2 regions of the Dellaglioa algida genome follow, and region 2 is predicted to be linked to the other one. Evidence: a T-box and tRNA genes for the amino acid it is inferred to sense, from the RefSeq annotation. Region 2 holds a T-box; the other holds one or more tRNA genes.
The links. A T-box is a leader RNA that pairs with one kind of tRNA and senses whether it is charged. The one in region 2 lies ahead of tyrS (tyrosine--tRNA ligase), so its partner is inferred to be a tRNA-Tyr.
Positions count from the first base shown of each region.

Region 1 (12,374 bases), on a different contig from region 2:
AATGTCATTCTTTTAATTACAATTCTTGCAGTTATTATTCCCGTTTATTACTTTACTATGATGCTTACAAGTAAAAAAACGTCGAAAGTTGAGCGTTCAAGACTTACGGCATATATTCCTTTATTTATTGCCAGTATCTTATTCTGGTCAATTGAAGAACAAGGATCCGTCGTTTTAGCAATGTTTGCTTCAACTAGAACAGAATTAAGTGCTTTTGGAATTTCTTTCCCAGCTAGTTTCTTCCAAAGTATGAATCCAATGTTTATTTTAATCTACGTACCAATTTTTGCTTGGTTATGGGTTAAATTAGGATCAAAACAACCTAGTTCACCTGCTAAATTTTCAATTGGTTTAATGTTTGCAGGCGCTTCATTCCTTTGGATGATGTTACCAGGAGTTCTTTTTGGAACAGATACTAAAGTTGGACCTTTGTGGTTAGTTGTTAGTTGGATGATGGTTATGCTTGGTGAGGTTTTGGTCTCTCCAGTTGGACTCTCGATTACAACTAAACTAGCGCCTAAGAGCTTCCAGTCGCAAATGATGAGTGTGTGGTTCTTAAGTGATGCTGTTGCTCAGGCGTTAAATTCACAAATCGTTCGTTTATATACACCCGGAACGGAATCAATGTATTTTGCAGTCGTCGGTGGTATAACTGTAGCCTTCGGTATTATGTTAAGTTTCTTCATTCCTAAAATTCATAAGCTAATGGAAGGCGTCAATTAAATAGATTTTTCTTAAAAGATATGTTAATTTTAATTAACATATCTTTTTTTGAGGAGGAAAACATGACAATTATTGCAACGAGTAGTGATAATCATTTTGATGTAAATAAAGTAAATGTGAATGAGATTATTGATCAACAGGCAGCATATTTACTCTCAATGAATGTTGATTATTATTTGATAGCCGGTGATTTATTCAATGACTTCGACGAAACGTTGAAATATATTAGTGATTTAAAAAAAATCTTGAATAACCGAGTTGTTGTATTGTTTATTGCGGGTAACCACGATATGGTAAAAAATGTAACGTTTGATACATTAGAGACTCTTTCAAACGAGTCGTACCTTCATAACCGATATATTGATATTCCTGGCACGCAATGGCGACTTGTTGGAAATAACGGATGGTATGACTATAGTTACTCAAAACAGCTGAAACGGTCTGATGAGGAAATGCTGCGTTGGAAAATGAATTATTGGATTGATAGAAAAATTGTTCAACCTATGTCAGATGTAGAGCGATTCAATTTAAGTTTAAAGCAAACTGATAAATTAATAAGTGAGGGCAAAAAATTAAATAAGAAAATTTTATTTATGACTCATTTTGTGCCTAGTCTTTCATATATTAGGGTAAATGATGATAATCGCTTCTGGAATGTTGTAAATGGCATGTTGGGTAGTCAGAAGATGGGAAGTTTATTAGAGAGTTATAAAGTTGAAAAAGTTTTATTTGGACATTTGCACGTTAAACACAATCCAGTTCAGATACATGAGACGACGTATTACATGAAACCAGTGGGGTACGGCCGAAAAAAATATAACGAATGGACAAAAAATACGTTCATGGAAGAGTGGAAATTTGCGTTACAAATAATTAATTTAAAATAAATGAAAAAAAAGCTTGATATTTGTTTCATTTTTTTGTATGATAATTAAGTCGGATAAAGCTGATATGGAAGAGTAGCGAAGAGGCTAAACGCGGCGGACTGTAAATCCGCTCCTTCGGGTTCGGTGGTTCGAATCCACTCTCTTCCACCATTTTATAATATTGGGTTATAGCCAAGCGGTAAGGCAACAGGTTTTGATCCTGTCATGCGATGGTTCGAATCCATCTAACCCAACTAGTTAAAAAGCAGATACTTAGGTATCTGCTTTTTTGTTTTACTTGTAACTTTAAATTTTTTTGCGGTATGATGGGGACAGAATTTAAATATGGTGTATGAAATGGGGAAATTATGAAAATTGGATTTATTGGGGCTGGTAATATGGCTCGCGCGATAATTGAGGGTTTAATCAAGGCAGATTTTGTGACAGCAAAAGAAATATTAGTTCATAGTGCGAGAAAGACTAGTTACGAGCCTTACGCGAAGGAAAATGGACTTACAGCTTTAGATAGTAATGATCAAGTGGTTAGCGAAGCAGATATTGTTTTTCTTGCTGTTAAACCAATTGTATTGGCGAAGGTTTTAGCGGAAATTAAAAGTTCAGTAAGGCAGCATGTGCCTGTGCTCGTTTCAATTGTATCGGGTGTTTCAATCTCCGAAATTGAAACAGAGCTGGATAATCAATCAGTCAGCATTTTAAGAACAATGCCAAATGTTAATGCAACCGTATCCGAGAGTATGACTGCATTAGTTGGAAATGATGCTTTAACGGAAAAACAAATGAAACAGGGGACTGATTTATTTGATACCATTGGAGAAACGATGCAAGTTGCCGAACATGATTTCAGTACGTTTGTTGCTCTCGCTGGGAGTTCACCTGCTTTTATCTACTTATTTATTGATACACTTGCCCGAGCTGGGGTTAAATATGGTTTAGCAAAGGATGAGGCAACTAAGATTGCCGCTCAAGCCGTGTTAGGGAGTGCCAAGAAGGTATTGTCTACTAATGACGTGCCTTGGAAATTGATTGATGAGGTTTCGTCTCCAGGTGGTACCACTGTTGCCGGATTACTTGCGATGGAAGAAGCCGGGTTCATGAATTCAATTATCAAAGCAGTTGATGCAACGATAGCTAAAGATCAAAACTAAATTTTGATAGAACCTTGTATTTTTGGTCTATACCGATTATACTAAGTGTATAAATTGAAGGGATGGCGGATAAAATGAGTATTGTTTTAAAACATGCTGTAATCTATACGGGTTCAGAAAAAATTGAAGATGCATATATTCGATTTGATAAACAAATTAGTGCAATGGGGCCAATGAGCGATTATAGAGCTTTGGCAACTGATGAAGTGAGAGACGTTGACGGACAAGTTCTCGTTCCTGGATTTATTGATGTTCATAGTCATGGTGGCTATAGTTTTGACGCAATGGACGGGGATGCCAACCAAATCAATGAAATGGTTACTGATATGATTCATGAAGGTGTCACGACTTATTTTGCGACAACGATGACACAATCACATGAAAATATTGCTAAAGCCATGGTTGCTATTAAAAAAGCGGCCGAGATGAATCCTGTTATTCGAGGTATTCATCTTGAAGGGCCATTTATTTCACCTGTTTTCAAGGGCGCACAGCCTGAAGAGTACATTGAAGCACCAGATACAAAATTATTTGATAAATGGAATGAATTATCTGGTCATATGATTAAACTAGTTACTTATGCGCCAGAACATAAAACATCTCCTGAATTTGAAAAATACTGTATTGAAAATAATATCGTGCCTTCAGTAGGTCATAGTAATGCTACGCGTGAGGAAATGAAACATTCACGTGCAAGCCATGTAACGCATCTATACAATGCCCAGCGTGAATTTAAGCATCGTGAACCAGGTGTAACTGGACATGCATTTTTAGAAGACAATATTTATACGGAAATTATTGCTGATGGTTTCCATATCGTACCTGATATGATTAAATTAGCATACGATTTAAAAGGTCCAGAACGTATTGAATTAATTACGGATTCGATGCGTGCCAAAGGGATGCCTGAAGGTTTGAGCGAACTTGGCGGACAAAAAGTTATTGTTAAAGACAAACAGGCAAGATTGGAATCTGGTAACCTTGCTGGATCAGTTTTACAATTCCAAGATGCATTTAGAAATATTATGAAGTTCACTGGTTGTGGTATTGAAGAAGCTGTATTAATGACTTCTGTCAATCAAGCTAGAGAATTTAATTTGACGTCAAAAGGTGCAATTGAAATTGGAAAAGATGCCGATATGAATTTATTTGATGCTGACTTGAAATTAGAAAGCACATATAGTTTAGGACGAAAATTTTAATAAAAGTTTAGGGTGGTAATTGCTGATGGGATCTCCCATATATATTCAAATTCACAATGATATGAAAAAAACAATCGAATCTGGTGAATGGGAAGTTGGCAATCGCATTCCGGCAGAGCGCGAGCTAGCCGTTGTATTTGGTGTCAGTAGAATGACACTCAGGCAGGCGATTCAAACCTTAGTTGATGAGGGTATTTTGGAACGTCATGTAGGTGATGGAACGTACGTTGCCCGTAAAAAAGTGCAAGAAAAAATGTCTGGTGTTACAAGTTTTACTGATTTAATGGCTGAACAAGGTAAGGTTGCTTCAAGTAAGACCATAACATACCATGTTACAACGCCTTCGTTAAGTGAAATTGAAAAATTACAATTAAGTGATGGTGAGCTCGTTTTACGAATGGAACGAATTCGTTATGCTGACGGGTTACCAATTTGTTTTGAAGTTGCAACAGTTCCCAATAAATTAGTTGATGGGTATAGTAAAACTGAAATCACGAGTTCTTTATACCGTACGTTGGAAGAAAAAGCTGAATTGACGTTAGGTGGGGCACAACAGACAGTGTCTGCAATGTCTGCCGCTGAAAACATAGCTGAGTACCTCTCAATCAAGCGCGGTGAAGCCATTTTAAGACTTCGTCAAGTTAGTTTTTTAAAGAATGGTGAGCCATTTGAATATGTCCGGACACAATATGTAGGGAATCGTTTCGAATTTTATCTAGAAAAATAAAGTTCAAAAAATATTAATTGCTCTATCTCAACCATATCAGTGGATGAGATAGAGTAATTTTTTTTAGAGAATTTTGTTCGATTGACATCAAATTAAGATAAGGCTATATTATTTTAGGAGCAAAAATAAATTATTTGAAGGAGTTTTAATCTATATGTATTTATTAGTTAATATTTTAGGTGTTGCCATTTTTATTTTAGTTGCATTAGCGTTTTCCAAGAAAAAAAGAGAAATAAACTGGCGCTCAATTGCAATTATGGTTGTTATTAATTTATTTTTGGCTTGGTTCTTAACAGAATTCTCACTAGGACGTAATATGGTGGAAGGTGCCGCTAATGGGTTTAACTGGTTAATGAGCGCTGCATATCAGGGTATTCAATTTATGGTGCCAGCTATGCCTAAAGTAACTGAATTAGGGTTCTTTATGAGTGTCTTGTTGCCCGTTATTATGATTGTACCGTTATTTGATATTTTAACGTACATCGGCATTTTGCCATGGATCATCAAATGGATTGGCCGCGGTTTATCAAAAATAACTGGTCAACCAAAATTTGAATCATTTTTCGCAGTAGAGATGATGTTTTTAGGAAATACAGAAGCGCTTGCCGTTTCAAGTTTACAATTAAAATTAATGAAATCTGAACGAAACTTAACATTGGCCATGATGTCAATGAGTTGTGTGACGGCCTCAATTATTGGTGCCTATACAACAATGATGCCAGGTCAATATATATTGACAGCTATTCCAATCAATATTATTAATGCCATAATCATAACGAGTATCTTAAATCCAGTGAAAGTAACTGCTGAAGAAGATACTATTGCTGAAATGACTGGTAGTAATTCAAATGATTTAGAAGTTTCTGAATCAGATGGTAAAAAAGAACCATTCTTCGCTTTCTTAGGTGATTCAATTTTGGGCGCTGGTAAATTAGTTTTAATTATTGCCGCAAATGTTATTGCCTTCGTAGCTTTAGCAGCCTTGATTGATAACATTCTTGGATTAGCTAATCCAAACTTATCACTTGAAAATATTTTAGGGGTTATCATGTTCCCATTTGCTTGGTTAATGGGCTTCAATCCTTCAGACGCGTTTGAATTAGCACGTTACATGGGAACAAAATTAGTTACAAACGAATTTGTTGTCATGGGTCAAGTATCAAGTACGATTAACTCATTCGCACCACATTACAAAGCAGTATTAACTGTCTTTGTAACATCGTTTGCAAACTTCTCAACAATCGGCATGATTATCGGTTGTTTCAAGGGAATTGTAAATAAAGAAAAAAATGATGTTATCGCAAGAAACGTTGGTTACATGTTATTATCAGGTATCTTAGTCTCATTGTTATCAGCTGGTATGGTTGGTATTTTCGTTTGGTAATATAAAAGTACGCAAAAAAGAACTGAGAAAATTAATTTCTCAGTTCTTTTTTTTCCGTCTAGAAAATTTTTCTTTATATATTAAGAATAAATAATGCGGGATGGCTAACATTCTAATAAACCGGGTGGGTTCTTGGAAAAGTCGGTACAACCACTCAACATGGTGATTTTGCCAAAATTGAGGCGCACGGTTGACGTTACCAGCTAGAACATCAAAACTACCGCCGACGCCCATCCAAATGCTATCAGATATATGGCGATTTCGCTGAATAAACGTTTCTTGGTTAGGAAAACCCGTTGCAACAAAGATGAAATCGGGCCGTGTAGTCTTGATGTTGGTAACAATTTCGTGATCGTCCTTGAAATAGCCGTTATGAAAGCCTACTAAATTGATATTTGGGTAATCCGTATCCATTTTAGTCACGACTTTTTGGATAACGGGTTCTGCTGCCCCCACCAAATAGATTGATTTGTGATGACTATTAGCCCATTCAAGTAGGCTTGTTAAGGTATCAAAACCAGTTATTCGTTCAGGGAGCGGCGTTCCTAAGATGGCGCCACCTTTAATAATGCCAATACCATCTGGCGTAACATAGTCGGCCTGCGAGAGAATTTTTTTGTAATCCAAATGTTGTCTCGCGAATAAAACGATTTCTGGATTTGCAGTCACAATAAATCGATTTTTACGAGCTAATGAATCGGACTCGATTTGTGCTAAAAACTTAGCGTTTGTTGTATTGATAAATTCGACATCTAAAATAGTTGTTTTTTTAAAATTATTTGACATAAAATTATCCTCACTTTTTGGACTTTGATTCATTATAACAGAAGATAAATTGAAAATGAGAGCTGAATATGACGAATTGCCGAAAAAATGGTAAAATGTAAATTATAATTTGTGTGCTGGAAAACCTTTCTAGTAATGCATTCATTTTAAAGGAGAAACATCATGGTAAAAAATTACCCAGATGATAGTTATACTTTACATACGGACGCTTACCAAATCAATATGATTCAAACGTATTGGCAAAAAAACATTCATAATAAAAATGCTGTATTTGAGGTTTTCTTTAGGAATCTACCATTTTCCAACGGTTACGCAATTTTTGCTGGTTTAGAACGAGCAATCAATTATATTCAAAATTTAAAATTTTCAGAGACAGATATCGCGTACTTAAGAGAAGTGGCAGAATATCCAGATGATTTTCTTGCTTATTTAAAAGATTTTCATTTTCGTGGTACAATTCGTGCTGCCGTTGAAGGTGAAGTTGTTTTTAACGGGGAACCTATTTTACAAGTTGAAGGCCCTCTAGCAGACTGTCAGTTAGTTGAAACGGCGCTATTGAATATTATCAACTATCAAACGTTGATTGCAACAAAATCAGCCCGGATTAAAGCAGTTGCTGGAAATGATGGCGTATTAGAATTTGGGACTAGACGTGCACAAGAATTTGACGCTGCTATCTGGGGTACACGTGCAGCGTACATCGGTGGATTTGATGCGACGAGTAACGTTCGAGCTGGTAAGATTTTTGGTATTCCTATTAGTGGAACACACGCTCATTCGTTAGTTCAGGCTTACAGAGATGACTATGATGCATTTATGGCTTATGGGACAACGCATCGTAATTGTGTCTTTTTAGTGGATACATACGACACCTTAAAAAGTGGCGTTCCTAGCGCAATTAAAGTTGCCAAAGAGTTAGGCGATAAGATTAACTTTATGGGCGTACGGATTGATAGTGGCGATATGGCGTACATCTCTAAACGGGTTCGTGAACAATTAGATGAGGCCGGTTTTACGGAGGCTAAAATCTATGCCTCAAACGATTTGGATGAAAAAACAATTACTAACTTAAAAATGCAAGGTGCTAAGATTGATGTTTGGGGTGTTGGCACAAAATTAATTACGGCTTATGATCAGCCTGCCTTAGGTGCCGTCTATAAGATGGTCGCTATTGAAGGCGGAGACGGAAAAATGGTTGATACCATTAAATTAAGTAACAATGCTGAAAAAGTATCGACGCCCGGCAAGAAACAAGTTTGGCGCATTACGAATAAGGCTGATGGTAAGACTGAAGGGGATTACATCGCATTGTGGGATGAAACACCTCAAAAACAAGAATCACTTTATATGTTCCATCAACAATATACGTATATCAATAAGTTGGTAACAAATTACAATGCGCGTCCAATTTTACAAGATATTTTTGTTGGAGGCGAACTGGTCTATGATCAACCTGAGTTAGATGAGATTAGAGAATACTCAAGAATTCAGTTGGAAGGATTATGGGAAGAATATAAACGCGAATTGAATCCGCAAGACTATCCCGTTGATTTATCGCAAAAAGCTTATGATAATAAAATGTCTATTATTCAAGAAATTAGAAATAATATGAATAACATTAAGTAAATGAGGGTGGGTTAATTTTGACTGACTTACAAAAACAAATTATTGAAACGTTAAAAGTAAAATCGAGCATAGATCCTGCAGAGGAAATTCGGATTAGTATCGATTTTATGAAAGCTTATCTACTGAAATACCCATTTTTAAAATCTTTGGTTTTGGGGATTTCTGGTGGACAAGATTCAACCCTTGCCGGATATTTAGCACAGCAGGCTGTTAAGGAATTACGTGAAGAAACTGGCAATACAGATTACCAATTTATTGCAGTCCGCTTACCATATGGAAATCAAGCTGATGAGTCTGATGCACTGGACGCCATTAAATTTATGCAAGCAGACCAAGTGGCACGTGTCGACATTAAAGGTGCTACTGATGAAATGGTAAAAAGCTTGATTGCAAATGACCTTGAAGTTTCTGATTTTAATAAAGGAAACGTGAAGGCTCGCCAACGAATGATTGCCCAGTACGGAATTGCTGGTGCAAAAGTTGGTGCCGTCGTTGGAACGGATCATGCTGCCGAAGCAATTACTGGATTTTATACAAAATATGGTGACGGTGGGGCAGATATCACACCACTTTGGCGATTGAACAAGCGTCAAGGTCGATCAATGCTGATCTTGCTAGAGGCACCTGAACATTTGTATTTGAAAGTACCTACGGCCGATTTGGAAGAAGATCGTCCAGCACTACCTGATGAGGTCGCATTGGGCGTAACTTATGATAATATTGATGATTATCTTGAGGGTAAGACTGTTTCGAAAGAAGTTAGTAATAAGATTGAAAATTGGTATTTAAAGACGGAACACAAACGCCACTTACCAATTACTGTTTATGATTCTTTTTGGAAGTAAATAGTTGCGTTACGCGTTTCATTTCAGTTATACTTAAAGAAATCATAGGGGAGTAACTAGCGGTTTAACCGCGGCAATGTCACCAACAAGAAAGTTCTTTTTCTGGTATTGCCTTAAATAGTGAGACTTATGTATGTTCAAAGTTCCGCAACATACATAAGTCTTTTTTTGTATATTGCGAAACTATTATAAGGAGGATCACTATGGCAAAAAGGATTTATGCACAATCAGTTGAAGATGTTCTGGCAGATCAAAAGACAGATTTGGAAGGACTAACGACCCAAGAAGTAACGGAACGAACAGAAAAGTATGGACTAAACCAACTATCTGAGGGCAAGAGCAAGTCAATGATCCAAAAATTCTTTGATCAATTCAAAGATTTCATGATTATTGTCTTGATTGTTGCGGCTTTAATTGCGGCTTCATCAGGAGAAGTAGTAGACGCAATTATCATCATGTTAGTTGTGGTATTGAATGCTGTATTCGGTGTTTTCCAAGAGTCAAAGGCCGAAGAGGCAATTAATGCATTAAAAGAGATGTCGACACCTAATGCAAATGTCAAACGAAATGGTCAAATCGAAATTGTAAAAAGTGAGCACCTAGTACCGGGAGACATTGTGTTGCTTGAAGCTGGCGATGTTATTCCAGCAGATTTACGATTAACACAGATTGCATCACTTAAAATTGAAGAATCTGCACTAACGGGTGAATCGGTGCCTGTTGATAAAAGTTTACTTCTGTTAGAAGATGAGGATGCCGGGATTGGTGATCGCCATAATATGGCCTTTATGAACAGTAATGTTACTTATGGTCGTGGCGAGGGAGTTGTTGTTGGCACGGGGATGGATACTGAGGTTGGACGAATTGCCGGCATGCTTAACTCCGCTGATGAAATGAAAACACCATTACAAGAAAATTTAAATCAACTAGGTAAAACGTTAACGATTTTAATTTTAATCATTGCTGTTATTGTCTTTTTCGTTGGGTTACAAAACGGAGATAACAGTGTTATCGATATGTTACTGATTGCAATCTCATTAGCCGTTGCTGCTATTCCAGAAGGATTACCAGCGATTGTGACCATTATTTTAGCGCTTGGTACACAAAAAATGGCTAAACGTAATGCAATTGTTAGAAAATTACCAGCAGTTGAAACATTGGGTAGTACGGATATCATTGCATCAGATAAGACGGGAACATTAACGTTAAATCAAATGACTGTTGAAAAGCTATTTATTAATAATGAGTTAGTTGATGCCGATAAGGTAGAGACTAATTTAGATAATCCGTTATATCAAGTCATGTCATTTAGTAATGATACGAAACAGACATCTGAGGGCGAGTTAATTGGTGATCCAACGGAAACAGCATTAATTCAGTACCATTTAGACCATGGTTTAAATGTGACGGAGCTATTAGCTAAAGAACCTCGTGTCGCTGAAGTGCCATTTGATTCAGAACGTAAATTAATGTCAACTATTCAAAAGAATACTGATGATACATTCTTTGTTGCAGTTAAAGGTGCGCCCGATCAATTATTGAAACGTGTTACACGTTATATTGAAAATGGCGAAATTAAAGCAATGACTGATGCACAATTAGACCATATTATGGCAAATAACCATGATATGGCAACACAGGCATTACGTGTGTTAGCATTTGCCTATCGTCAAATAGATGCTATTCCTGAAACTTTAGATTCAGAAACCGTAGAAAATGATCTGATTTTTGCCGGATTGGTTGGGATGATTGATCCAGAAAGACCAGAGGCAGCCGCTGCAGTTCATGAAGCAAAGAAAGCTGGAATTCGTCCATTGATGATTACCGGTGATCACCGTGATACTGCCGAAGCAATTGCCGTTCGATTGGGAATTGTTGAAGCAGGGCAACACGAAGCGATTATTTCTGGTTCTGAGTTAGATGATTTGTCGGACGCAGAATTTGAAAATAAGGTTGAACAATACTCTGTTTATGCGCGAGTATCACCCGAACATAAAGTTCGAATTGTTAAAGCGTGGCAGAAAAAGAATCAAGTTGTTGCTATGACCGGTGATGGTGTGAATGATGCGCCAGCCCTAAAATCAGCAGATATTGGAATTGGAATGGGTATTACCGGAACAGAAGTATCTAAGGGTGCTTCTGATATGGTTCTTGCCGACGATAATTTTGCGACAATTGTTTTTGCTGTTAAAGAAGGTCGTAAGGTCTTTTCTAATATTCAAAAATCTATTCAATATTTACTTTCTGCTAACTTGGGTGAGGTTTTAACTTTATTCGTCATGACGATGATGGGTTGGAGTATTCTGGCACCTGTGCATATTTTGTGGATTAACTTGGTGACAGATACATTCCCCGCAATTGCATTGGGTGTAGAACCCGCTGAAAAAGGATTAATGAGTCACAAGCCACGTGGACGTAAATCAAACTTCTTCTCTGGTGGTGTAATGCCAAGTATTATCTATCAGGGTATTTTAGAAGGTGCCATAACATTATTTGTTTATTGGTTAGCTTTAACGTATCCTGTTCATATGGGTGATAAATTGATTCATGCGGATGCTTTAACAATGGCTTTTGCAACATTAGGATTAATTCAGTTATTCCATGCGTTCAACGTTAAATCAATTCATGGGTCAATCTTTAACCGTAATATCTTCAAAAACGTAACATTTAACTGGTCAATCTTGGCATCATTTGCGTTGCTTGCGGCAACTATTTTAATCCCCGGATTAAATAAAATGTTCCATGTTAGCCATTTGGATATTTACCAATGGGGAATTGTTTTAGCGGGCTCATTTTCAATCGTCGTAATTGTTGAAATTGTGAAATTTATTCAACGATTATTCAGAAAAAATAAATAAAAGGAAGTTTATACTTTGAAAAAAAGAATCAATGTAAATTTTTATATTAATGCGTTAAATGATGTTGCTCAAGCAACTGAAGAGATGGGTAATTCACTAAATGATCATTACGAAATAATGGAAAAAGCAATTGTTGCAAATGATTTTTCGATTGTTTCGGATGATGAATTTACGACAACCAAAGAAAAATT
Region 1 is NZ_JANXLE010000005.1:950-13,323, forward strand. Features, by position in the region: gene N0K73_RS05040 (peptide MFS transporter) at 1-723, shown strand, start outside; gene N0K73_RS05045 (metallophosphoesterase) at 786-1,610, shown strand; tRNA gene N0K73_RS05050 (tRNA-Tyr) at 1,677-1,760, shown strand; tRNA gene N0K73_RS05055 (tRNA-Gln) at 1,772-1,843, shown strand; gene proC (pyrroline-5-carboxylate reductase) at 1,958-2,755, shown strand; gene nagA (N-acetylglucosamine-6-phosphate deacetylase) at 2,830-3,957, shown strand; gene N0K73_RS05070 (GntR family transcriptional regulator) at 3,983-4,684, shown strand; gene N0K73_RS05075 (NupC/NupG family nucleoside CNT transporter) at 4,839-6,068, shown strand; gene N0K73_RS05080 (WecB/TagA/CpsF family glycosyltransferase) at 6,108-6,854, opposite strand; gene N0K73_RS05085 (nicotinate phosphoribosyltransferase) at 7,017-8,480, shown strand; gene nadE (NAD(+) synthase) at 8,498-9,325, shown strand; gene N0K73_RS05095 (cation-translocating P-type ATPase) at 9,529-12,183, shown strand; gene N0K73_RS05100 (hypothetical protein) at 12,199-12,374, shown strand, end outside.
Region 1: it has a tRNA-Tyr gene. The T-box ahead of tyrS (tyrosine--tRNA ligase) is inferred to sense a tRNA for this amino acid. The anticodon was not compared.

Region 2 (12,374 bases):
ATAGTCAGCTGTTTCATCAAAGGGGATGCCAAATGAATTTTGAATCATTTCGGTTAAATCGAAATGCATATTTGGTTGATCTAAGCCAAAAAATTCTGAAACAAATGAGTTTTTTGGTGCCCGTCTGATTTCATCTGGTGTCCCAACCTGAATAAGATTACCATCATGCATAATGCCAATTCGCGTTCCAAGGCGGAGTGCTTCAGACATATCATGCGTGATAAATACAATGGTATTGTGTAATTCTTCATGCAAGTTGATAACGACATCTTGCAGTGTCTTCTTTGAAATGGGATCTAATGCGCTGAAAGGTTCATCCATTAAAATTAATTTTGGTTCGGTCGCAATGGCGCGCAAAATACCAATCCGCTGTTGTTCACCACCAGATAAATCGCTGGGCATTCTTTTACGATAGTCTTCAGGTGGTAAGCCGACGCCTAATAATAAGTCATCAACGCGTTTTCTTTGTTTATCTTTAGGCCATTTTTGTAAATCTGGCAGCAAGCTAATATTTTCGGCAACTGTCATATTAGGAAATAAGGCAATTTGTTGTAATACGTAGCCAATTTGCGAGCGTAAATCGTGTAGTGGGATTTTTTTAATATTTTGCCCTTCGAATTCGATAGTCCCAGACATAGGGTCAATTAAACGATTAATCATTTTTAACGTTGTTGTTTTCCCGCTACCACTTGGGCCAACGAGCACAAATAACTCGCCTTTATTAATATGTAAGTTGAGATCATTCAAGACTGGAACATTCTTAAAAGATTTTTTAACATGTTTGAAGTCTAACAAAATATGAGCCCCGCTTCGATTTAGTTTATTGATAAAGTCGTTCGAAATATTAACTGTTTCGCTTGATAGTTTACAGTAATAAACTTTGCGATTCAAACATCTGTTCCCAAAGAATTGAAAATAATTATTTATGTCTCATTATGGTAAACTAATCCTAGTTTCGGCTTGACTTAGAGTTAACTAGAAGTGTTTTAATAGCATTGAGGGGGAAGTATTTATGGATAATGAACAGGAATACAAAATTGGTGAGTTTGCCAAACTAGTCGGACTCTCAAGTTTTACACTTAGATATTATGAAAAAGAAGGTTTGATTAAACCACAACGCAACGCGTCCGGCTTACGGTATTATACGAAGGCCGACATTAAATGGGTAGGATTTTTGTTACACCTTAAGGGTACGGGGATGCGGATCACTGAGATTATTAAATATGTTGAATTACGGGCACAAGGTGATACAACGATTATGGAGCGACGTGAATTACTCAATCGAGTGAAAGACAACGCGGAGTCTGAAATGCGAGAACTTCAGCGTAATATTGAGTTTATTTCACATAAAATAGATTGGTACGACGGAAAAGTATCATCTGAAACAAACGAATTTAAAAGTCTTAGTTTTGAAAAATATTTAGAGCGATTCGCGATATACGATTAAAGTAAAATGGAGGCAATTATAGTGAATGAAGAACAAGTGAAAAATGGCCTATTTCCAATGGGTGAGAAAAATGACGCTTATAAAGATGTTTTTGTCGGACAAAGTTATTTGGATATGTTAGTGGCTGATCCGGAGATTAATGTTGGCGTCGGTAACGTTAGTTTTGAACCCGGAACGCGGAATAACTGGCACATTCATCATGATGGATACCAACTACTGTTGGTAACGGCGGGTGAAGGTTGGTATCAAGAAGAAGGACAAGAAACACGTCGTTTAAAAGTTGGTGACGTCGTTGTCACAAAAGATGGCGTTAAACATTGGCATGGTGCTACAAAAGATAGTTGGTTCTCACATGTCGCTATCACGGCAGGCACGCCAGAATGGCTAGAGGCTGTTGATGACGAGACATATGGTAAATTAGAAAATAAATAGGAGGTTATCAATTATGGCAAAAAAACAAACAGCAGGGCGCGACAACTTGGGCGAATTTGCACCTAAGTTTGCGGAATTAAATGATGATGTTTTATTTGGTGAAGTTTGGGCGCGAGAAAGTGAGTTGCCCGCACATCAACGTAGCATTATCACGATTTCTGCGTTAATTTCAGGTGGGAATTTTGAACAATTACCAGCTCATATGGCAATTGGAAAAACGAATGGCATTACGAAAGAAGAGATTGCAGAAATTATTACGCATTTATCATTTTATGTCGGTTGGCCTAAAGCGTGGTCAGCATTTAATATTGCTAAAGACGTTTTTGAAGATTAAGTATGAATTATAGGTAAAAGTGCGGGCTATTTAAAAGTGGCGTGCACTTTTTTTGTCATAAAGTGCTTATTGCACGATTAAAAATAGCCACGTTTAGGGTTAATAAGGGAACGATTATATATTTTTTATGGAAAAGACGTGTTTTAAATAGTAAACTTAACGGAGTATACAGATATTGGTTAAAAGAGATAACTCTGGGGGAGATAGATAGTGAAATTAAAGAAAGTTATTGTGGGATTAATGTTCTGCACGGTTATAGTGCAGACGGGAGCCGTAAGTGCGGCCTCACACCACCAAAATTCGCACAGAGAAACAATTAGTAGTCGCTCAATGGGTGGATATACCACTAATGGAAGTTTATGGTCTTCCATTAAACATAAATTTGGCTGGTAAAATCGAATAATGTTGACCGTAACGCCACTCCAAATGTTATTTTTTGACGGAGAAGCAATTGTATTAATGAATTTAATACAATATATGTTAAGTAAAGACATACGAAATACAAATAAAATAAAAATTAAAATGATAACCGATATACTGATATTTCCAATAATTTGCGGAGTAGTCGGAAATATCGGTTATTTTATTTATTTAATCTCAATGATTCTTTTTTATGTCCGTATGAATGAAAAACCATTGAATAAATATCATACGCTTAATACTTTGTTGATTACGTTCGTTCTCTATTTAGTCATCGCCAATGTTGAAACCTATCTTTTTAAACTATTGTATGAATATCGATTTCAAACAAGCGTAAAGGAATTAAATAATACCGATACATGGCTACATTTTGGCTTGCTTGGATTATTGGGTGTAGTGGCTTACTTTGGTCTACGTTTGGCTAAAGTAAAATCATTAAAAAAATTCAATGTAGATAGTATCTACTTAGAAAAATTAATCTTTTATGATTTTCTGGGTATTATTGCGTTGCTTTCACTAGTTATCTTTAGCGCTCAACATTTAAAAATTCAATTTGAATTTATCGGTATAATCATATTAGTGTTAATTATGATTATTGCCGCAATTGTTTTGATGACTTATTTTGTATTTGATAGTTACGCCAAAAGAATGGCGCTTGAGAATAAACTGCAGATGCAAGAAATCCATCAAACTTATATTGATCAAATCGAACATCGTAATAAAGAGCTCAGACGATTCAAACATGATTATCAAAATATATTACTTACGTTAGAACATTATATTCAAAATGATGATCGTGAAAAATTACGCGAGTATTTTGATGAGGTTGTGCGGGAATCAGGTAGTCAGATTGATATGGATGGTACCGGGTTTGAAACGGTTGCGCTTATCAAAAATGAACAAATTAGGTTAATGATGTATAGTAAAATTATTTTTGCGCAAAATCAAGATATTAAAGTTCATTTGGAAGTGGATCCCGATTTTGAATTCATGATGACCGGTGTTGATGCCATTCGAATACTAGGCATTTTATTCGATAACGCGATTGAAGCTTTGGTTGATTTACCAAAAGGCCAGCGATTTTTAAATATTGCGCTTGTTCGATATCAAGATTTTGATGAAGTCATTATGCGAAACGACTTCGACAAAGGGCTTGTAAAGAAAGCGAATTTTATTAATTCAAGTAGTAAGGGCGACGGGCGTGGACAAGGGCTTAAAATCGTGAGAGAGATAATGGCTAAATACGAGGATAGTCAATTTGGCGTTTGTATGAATGGCGAACAATTTGAAGTGAATGTCATTTTAAAAAGAGGAGGTGACGACTAGTGTTATCACTATTTATCTACGAAGACGATGCTCAACAATTATTGGCCGAGAGGGAAGTTTTGAATAACCAAATGATAATCAATGATTTTGATGTCACTTGGGGCGTGGTTTCTAAACATTCGGTTGATATTTTGAACGAGTTGGACCGGGATGAGACAATCACGGGACTTTATATCTTAGATGTTGAGGTTGACGATGACATGAGCGGGATTGAACTCGCAACTGAAATTCGCAAACGTGATACATTTGCGAAGATTGTTTTCGTCACATCTCATGCTGAGATGGCACTGATGACCTTTGAACGTAAAATTGAGCCTTTAGATTATATTGATAAGGGATTAGGATTTGAGCGGGTCAAAGAAAAATTAATTGACGATTTTCGTGTTGCCAATGAACGGTATCTAGCTAGTAAAGAGGAAAAAGGCCGTTTATTCTCTTATAAGGTTGGCGCACACCTCTATCAAACTGCAATCGGCGAAGTTATTTTTTTAGAGACGGCAACTAATTCGCATAAAATTATTTTACATAAGTGGAATGAGAGTATTGAATTGAACGTTAAAATGAATGACATGGAAAAAAATTATCCGGCATTATTTAGAAGTCATAAAAGTTATTTAGTTAATTTGGACTGGATAAAAGACGTTGACCTCAAGAAAAAAACGATTAATTTTAAAAATGACGCAGTTGCGTACGTGTCTTATCGTAAATTATCGGAACTAAAACGGTTAATGGAAAACAAAAAAAAGATTATCAAAGATAATTAAAAAAGGAGATAAGTAATATGGGAAAAATGTTGAAACGTATTATGGTTAGTTTAATGGGATTTTTTATTATCGCAGTAGTAGCCGAAAATAATGTGCAAGCGTCTGATGTCGGAGATCGTTATGTGACAAATGCAGAGTTACAAGATGGGAATGGGGATGCGCAAACTAGTTTTGATCAATATGACAACATGCAGGCGCATTATGATTTCACTATTCCAGCAAATAGCGGTGTAAAAGCCGGCGATCAGATGACGATTGATTTACCAAAACAATTGGTCTTAAATAAATCAGTTTCGTTTGATATCGTTAACACTGAGGGAGTAGTCATTGGAAAAGCGGTGGCTGATAAAACAACCGGGAAGTTAACGGTTACTTTTACGGATTATGTTGAAACGCATAATAAATCGGATATTACGGGTAAAATGTCTGTTTGGGTTAGTTGGAATCATGATTTGATTTCTAGCGGATCAAGCGTCCCAATCGATTGGGGTGTGGCTGGAGAGACGACAATCAACGTGAACGATGGTGAAGGATTACCGGATAAGAATGAAGCTTTGTATAAGTGGGGATCAGTTGATCCAGTTGATCCAACTTTAATTCATTGGACCGTTCGATTAAACTATACGTTAAAAAATATCAAAAATGCGGTTTATACGGATACACTGGGTAAAAACCAAACGTTGGTTCCGGGATCGGTGGATGCCGCACACGGTTATTACACGCAGAATACGTTCAATAAAACGCTGGCGGTACCTGCTAGTCAAATCGTAGAAAATGGACAAACTGGATTTACAATAACGCTTGGTGACCTAGATGATACTGTTTTGATGAATTATGATGCACGAGCAACTGATGGCGGAGCTTCTACAGCGTACGGTAATTCTGGCGTGTTAACGGGGGATGATTTTAAGACGTCAACCGTGGATGTTTATACGCCTGAAAATGGTGGTAATGGGACTGGTGAAGGTACCGATAACGGTAAACCCGAAGTACCAAAGCCCGAAGTACCAAAGCCCGAAGTACCAAAGCCCGAAGTACCAAAGCCCGAAGTACCAAAGCCCGAAGTACCAAAGCCCGAAGTACCAAAGCCCGAAGTACCAAAGCCCGAAGTACCAAAGCCTGAAGTGCCAGAAACTAAAGTCCCAGACACGAATAAACCTGTGACAAAAAAACCAGAAGTTGTCGCACCGGTGGTAACTCCTGGAAAATCTGTAGTTAAGAAAACGGTGAAAGAAACAAATGAAAAGACGGAACAACAAACATTGCCTCAAACAGGCGAAAAGTTAGATTATCAATCAATTTGGGTAGGATTGAGTTTAATTCTATTGAGCGGCGGATTGATTTTAATCGCAAGACGACGTCGTTAAAAATAGAAAAGAAGCCATAATAGGCTTCTTTTTTTGTGGAGTTTAGTGATGATAATCGATTTATTTTCTGAAATCCTGCCCAATTAAAATGCTGACTACAATAGCGGTCACGGATGCAGCAATAAATTCTATGTTTAAGAAATTATGATTTGTAAAAAATTCAATCAGTACTCTAAAAATTGTCGCAGTAGCTAGCGCCAAAATGAATGTTTTAATATAGTGAGCATTTATATACGTATTTATTTTTTTAAACATTTATAGAAACTCCTTTATATTTTTCCTAATGATGGCACAGATAAGAAAAAATAGCGAACGGCATTAAAATGAGATTAAACATCAATTGATATTTAGGGTGGGTATAAATTGTTCAGTGGCACTGAAAGCGCTATAATTAAAATTGTAATTATATTTGGAGGGATGTTTATGTATCAGGCGAATGAAAAACGTTACGATAAAATGATTTATAACCGCTTGGGTAATAGTGGCTTAAAAGTATCCGCAATTGCACTAGGGTTATGGAAAAATTTTGGTGATGAAACACCATTAAGTACGCAAAAAGATATTATTGAAACAGCATTTGATAACGGCATTACTTACTTTGATTTGGCAAACAACTATGGAGATGGTGCCGCCGAGAAAAATTTCGGCCGTATTTTACGTGAGGACTTAAGCACACATCGAGATGAAATGGTTATTTCGACGAAGGCCGGCTATTATATGTGGCCGGGTCCATACGGCGAATGGGGTTCAAAGAAAAATTTATTTGCTAGTATGGATCAATCATTAGAACGGATGCAGCTGGATTACGTCGATATTTTCTATCATCATCGCCCAGATCCTGATACACCGTTGGAAGAAACGGCAGAGGCCTTGGACCTATTAGTGCGTCAAGGTAAGGCATTGTATGTCGGGATTTCCAATTATCGTGCGCCAGAAGCTGAAAAAATGATTCAGCTCTTGAAAGCAAAACATACACCAATTATTGTTCATCAACCACGGTATAACTTGTTAGATCGTTGGATTGAGGATGGACTAAAAGATGTATTGAAGCAGGAACAGATTGGGACAGTTGCATTTAGCCCATTAGCACAAGGGTTATTAACGGATCGTTATTTAAATGGTATTCCTGATGATTCACGTGTGAAAAAATTTGATTCTTTGAAGGAAGAGCGCGTTGAAAAGACAATCGTTCAGGTTAAAGGCTTGAACGAAATAGCAATCAACCGGGGACAAACGTTAGCAGAAATGGCTTTATCATGGGATTTAAAAGATGATTCAGTTTCATCGGTCATTATTGGTGCGAGTCGTGTAAGCCAATTAATGGATAACTTAAAAGCGCTAGAACACCTAGAGTTCAGCGCCGCAGAGTTAGCAGAAATCGATAATATATTAGGATAGAAGAAAGGTTTCCGACAATCTGTCGGAAACCTTTCTTTATTTTAGCGTAATTAAAAAATATCTGCATAAAAAGCGTAATTGTCATTGTAAGCAAGAGCAATAGAATTCACGATGGACATAAAAAAACTTCCTAAGTGAGTAATACCCACCTGAGGAAGTTTTTAATTAATTTTGGTTTTCAAGAATTTCGCGGAATGGAATTAATCCTTCTGCTTGGTACTCTTTAACGAAAGCTTTAACAGCTTCTGGATCTTGTGTTTTGGAATCAATAACAAGTTGTTCAACGGGAAGTGGACGATCTGACGTTACCTTAACGTCAATAACAACTGGAACTTTAGAACCTTTAGCTTCAGCAAAGGCAGTTTTTAATTCTGCCAATGTCCGGACGGTATAACCTTTTGCACCCATGTTGTTCGCAATACCACCCCAATCGGCGTCAATTAAATCAACACCTGAATGTGGTTGTTGCTTATCATCTTGTTCGGCGCGAATGAACCCGAGTTCTTTATTACTTAGGACAACGTTAATGATCGGCATATTGTATTTAACTTGCGTTAAAACGTCTTGCATAACCATAGTCCAACCACCATCACCGGAAATCGAGAAGACTTGGCGATCTGGGAATGCTGATTGCGCACCAATTGCGGCAGGTAATGCATAACCCATTGTGGCGTACCATGCAGACGTCGTGAATTTATTTTTTTCACCAAGACGCAAGAAACGCATTGCTTCTACAGTTGCGTTACCCACATCAATTTGGAAAATAGCATCGTCATCTTTAATTTTGTTGATTTCATTGAAAACAGGTTCGAAACGAAGTGGCATACTGTCGTCTTCGTTGAAACTTTCAACCCATTTCATCCAATTTTCTTTATTTGCAATTGATGCTTTATACCATTTTGTTGGTGCAATTGGTGTTTTAACTGCATCATTTAATGCGATTAAGGTTTCCTTGGCATCCGCTAAGATAGGAACATCAACAGCATGACGTTTACCTAATTTTTCAGAATCAATATCGACTTGGATAAATTTGGCATCTGGGGCAAAGAAATAGCCACCAAATGGGAAGTCAGATCCAATAAAGAGCACGGCATCTGCTGCGCGAAGAAGATCAACACCAGGTTTATTAGCTACACGGCCTGCTGAACCCATATAAGCTTTGTAATCATCAGGAATAATTGTTTTTGCAAGTGCAGATGTTGCAATTGGTAGTGACAATTTTTCAGATAATGCAATTAACTCCTTACCGGCACCACGAATTCCTTTACCAGCATAAATAATAGGTGTTTTAGCCGTTGTCAAAATGTCTAAAGCATCTTGAATTTGTTTATCGCGAGGCATTGGGTAAAGTGGTTTTTGATAATTTGTAGCTGTTGATACAAATGTATCGTCGATTTCTTGCCAACCAAGATCAGTTGGAATGGTAACGACAGCCACACCGTTGTATTTGTAAGCTTGACGAATTGCTTCATCAACAACAACGGGCAAATTTTCAGGCGTTGTGGCCGTTCGGTTGTAGACAGAAACGTCTTCAAACATTGGATTTTCGTTCATTTCTTGGAAGTAATTTGTATTCATCATTTGTGTGCCGACTTGCCCAACTAGGGCAAGAACCGGAACGCCATCATATTTGGCGTCATAAAGACCATTCAATAGATGGACGGCGCCAGGGCCAGCTGAACCAAAAGCAACACCTAATTTTCCGGTTACTTTAGCTTCACCGGCTGCAGCAAGTGCCCCAACTTCTTCATGACGTACTTGAACATAATTAATGGTATCTTTACGGTTATGTAAGGCATTCATTGTTGAATCAAATGAGCCACCTGGTAATCCGTAGACGGTTTTAACGCCCCAATCTTCTAAAACTTTAAGCATTGCGTCTGAAGCATTAATTTTTTCTGACATAATAGCAAGTCCCCTTTTTGCAAATTTTATTCTATAAAAATATTATAGAACTATCAGTAAATTAATACTAGTGAAAGCACTTACTTTTTAGTAGTAAAAAAATAACTCAGACATGATTGCCTGAGTTATTTTAAAGAAACAATTAAATTATTTGAAGCGAACCACAATTTTACCAAGCGCGTGATGTGATTCACTGCGATCATGAGCTTCAGCCACGCCTTCTGCCGAGAACTTGTAGACTGAGTCTAACGTTACTTTTAAAGTGCCATTTTCAAGCATATTAGCTAATTTAGTTAGTTCTGCACCGTTTGGGTCTAACCAAATTGATTCAAAACGGACATTACGATTTTCGGCAAGACTGGCCGTTTTTTCAGCGGCGGTTCCGGTAATAGAAACCATTCGACCGGAACCGTGTTTTAAGATGCTAACCGATTTTTCCTGAGCTTCGCCGCCAATTGTATCAACGACAAGATCAATATCTTTTAAAACTTCGGTAAAATCTGTTTCATGGTAATCGATTACTTGATCAGCACCAAGTGCTTTAACGAAATCAATATTCGTCGAGCTAGTCGTTGTAATGACATAAGCGCCAACAGATTTAGCGAGTTGAATTGCGAAAGAACCAACGCCACCTGATCCGGCATGGATAAATACTTTTTCACCTTTTTGCAGGTGGCCGTGATCAAAGAGGGCTTGCCATGCAGTTAAGCCGGCTAAAGGAACAGCTGCTGCTTCTTCAAAACTGATATTTTCAGGTTTAGGGGCAAGTAAGTTAGCATCAACAGCTGTGTATTCCGCGTATGTGCCAAAACGGGTAGTGGCTGGGCGAGCGAAAACACGATCGCCAACTTTCCAGTCGGTTACGTTAGAACCAACTTCAGTGATAACACCGGCTACGTCCCAACCTAAGATAATAGGAAATGGCCATTTAAACATGGGCTGCAAATAACCTTCACGTGTTTTCCAGTCAACAGGGTTGATTCCGGCCGCTTTTTCTTTCACGATTACTTGGTCCGCGGTCATTTCGGGCATTGGGACATCGCGTTGTTTGAGTTGGTCTTGTCCGCCAAACTCATCGATCACAACGGCTGACATTGTTTCATTTTGTGTCATTGGACTCATCTTCTTCCTAGTTACTTTTAATTTGTAAGTGAATTGTATCGAATAAACGGGTGGAATGCAATAACGACCCTCTTTTCAGGTGACGAAATTCAACGATTAAAATTGACATTTAGGCACTATTTACGTATATTGTAGCTATAAGCGATGAAGTAGTTCAGTAGCTTTTCGACCAATTTTAAAGAAACCTGATGGCCGCTGTAAATCAGGAATTGTCGATGAGTGAAGTACGCTATGGAGCTGTCAACGATTCATCTCGTTAACGATGATTAAGCGATTATCTACTATATATAGTAGATAATAACTTGGGTGGTAACGCGGAAATTAATTCGTCCCTAATATCTTTTTTAGATATTAGGGATTTTTTTATACTTATATTATATAGGAGGAAACAGAAATGAATATTATTGACGAACTAGAATGGCGCGATGCAATTAACCAAACAACAGATGAAGACGGGTTACGCGAATTAACTGCGGAAAAATCAGTTGGCTTGTATTGTGGGGTTGATCCAACGGGTGATAGTATGCATATTGGACACTTAATTCCATTTATGATGCTAAAAAGATTTCAATTAGCAGGCCATCATCCATATATCATCATTGGCGGAGGGACAGGTTCGATTGGTGATCCAAGTGGTAAGAATTCGGAACGCGTCCTCCAATCGATGGAACAAGTTCATCATAATGAACAAGCACTTACTGCACAAATGACTAAGCTATTTGGACAAGATTCAAATATTTCAATTGTGAATAATTACGATTGGTTATCAAAAATTAGCCTTCTGGATTTCTTACGTGATTACGGTAAGCTGTTTAATGTAAACAGTATGCTGGCGAAAGATGTTGTTGCAAGTCGTTTAGAAGTGGGTATTTCATTCACTGAGTTTACGTACCAAATTTTACAATCAGTCGATTTTTTACATTTACTTAGACATCATGATGTTCAATTGCAAATTGGTGGGGCCGATCAATGGGGTAATATTACGGCCGGAATTGATTTAATTCATAAAGAACTTGGATCTGATACAAAGGCTTATGGACTAACAATTCCGTTAATGCTTAAAGCTGATGGAACGAAATTTGGTAAAACAGCTGGTGGCGCAGTTTGGTTAAATCCAGAAAAAACGACGCCATATGAATTCTATCAATTCTGGTTAAACCAGGATGACAGAGATGTTGTGAAGTATTTGAAATTCTTCACATTCTTAACGTCGGACCAAATTGCAGAGTACCAGAAATCAGTGGAAACTGCTCCAGAAAAACGTGAAGCACAACGTCGTTTGGCACGTGAAGTAACGGAATTTGTTCATAGCCCGGAAGCGGTAATAGAAGCTGAGCATATTTCTGCGGCATTATTTTCGGGAGAAGTGAAGGAACTGACGACAAGCGAAATCGAACAAGGATTCAAAAACATGCCGTCAGTTGAATTGGCAGCTGAACCAGAAAATATTGTCGAGTTGCTAGTAAATACAAAAATAGAATCATCGAAAAGACAAGCGCGCGAAGATATTACAAATGGAGCTATCCGGATTAATGGAGAAAAAATTCAAGATTTAGATTTTGTAATCAACCCAGAAAAAGAATTTGATGGTAAGTTTGTGATTATTCGTCGTGGTAAAAAGAAATATTGGCTAGGACGTGTTAACGGATAAGCACGAATGAAATAAATTGTGTGAACTAACGATAAATTACTGAAAAAATAATCTCAAAAATAGGATTAACAGTCTATTTTTGAGATTATTTTTGGTTAAAATGGAGTAATATACACGGTGTATCCGATTACATCCATATTTTTAAATTTATTTCAATTAAAAGCTTGACGAAACCTTTTATTCTTGGTAAAGTAATAAACGTTGCTTC
Region 2 is NZ_JANXLE010000001.1:372,621-384,994, forward strand. Features, by position in the region: gene N0K73_RS01675 (ABC transporter ATP-binding protein) at 1-795, opposite strand, end outside; gene N0K73_RS01680 (MerR family transcriptional regulator) at 1,013-1,447, shown strand; gene N0K73_RS01685 (cupin domain-containing protein) at 1,454-1,879, shown strand; gene N0K73_RS01690 (carboxymuconolactone decarboxylase family protein) at 1,893-2,213, shown strand; gene N0K73_RS01695 (sensor histidine kinase) at 2,673-3,959, shown strand; gene N0K73_RS01700 (LytR/AlgR family response regulator transcription factor) at 3,959-4,723, shown strand; gene N0K73_RS01705 (collagen binding domain-containing protein) at 4,741-6,090, shown strand; gene N0K73_RS01710 (hypothetical protein) at 6,151-6,345, opposite strand; gene N0K73_RS01715 (aldo/keto reductase) at 6,514-7,488, shown strand; gene spxB (pyruvate oxidase) at 7,654-9,393, opposite strand; gene N0K73_RS01725 (NADP-dependent oxidoreductase) at 9,541-10,515, opposite strand; T-box leader at 10,651-10,852, shown strand; gene tyrS (tyrosine--tRNA ligase) at 10,910-12,166, shown strand.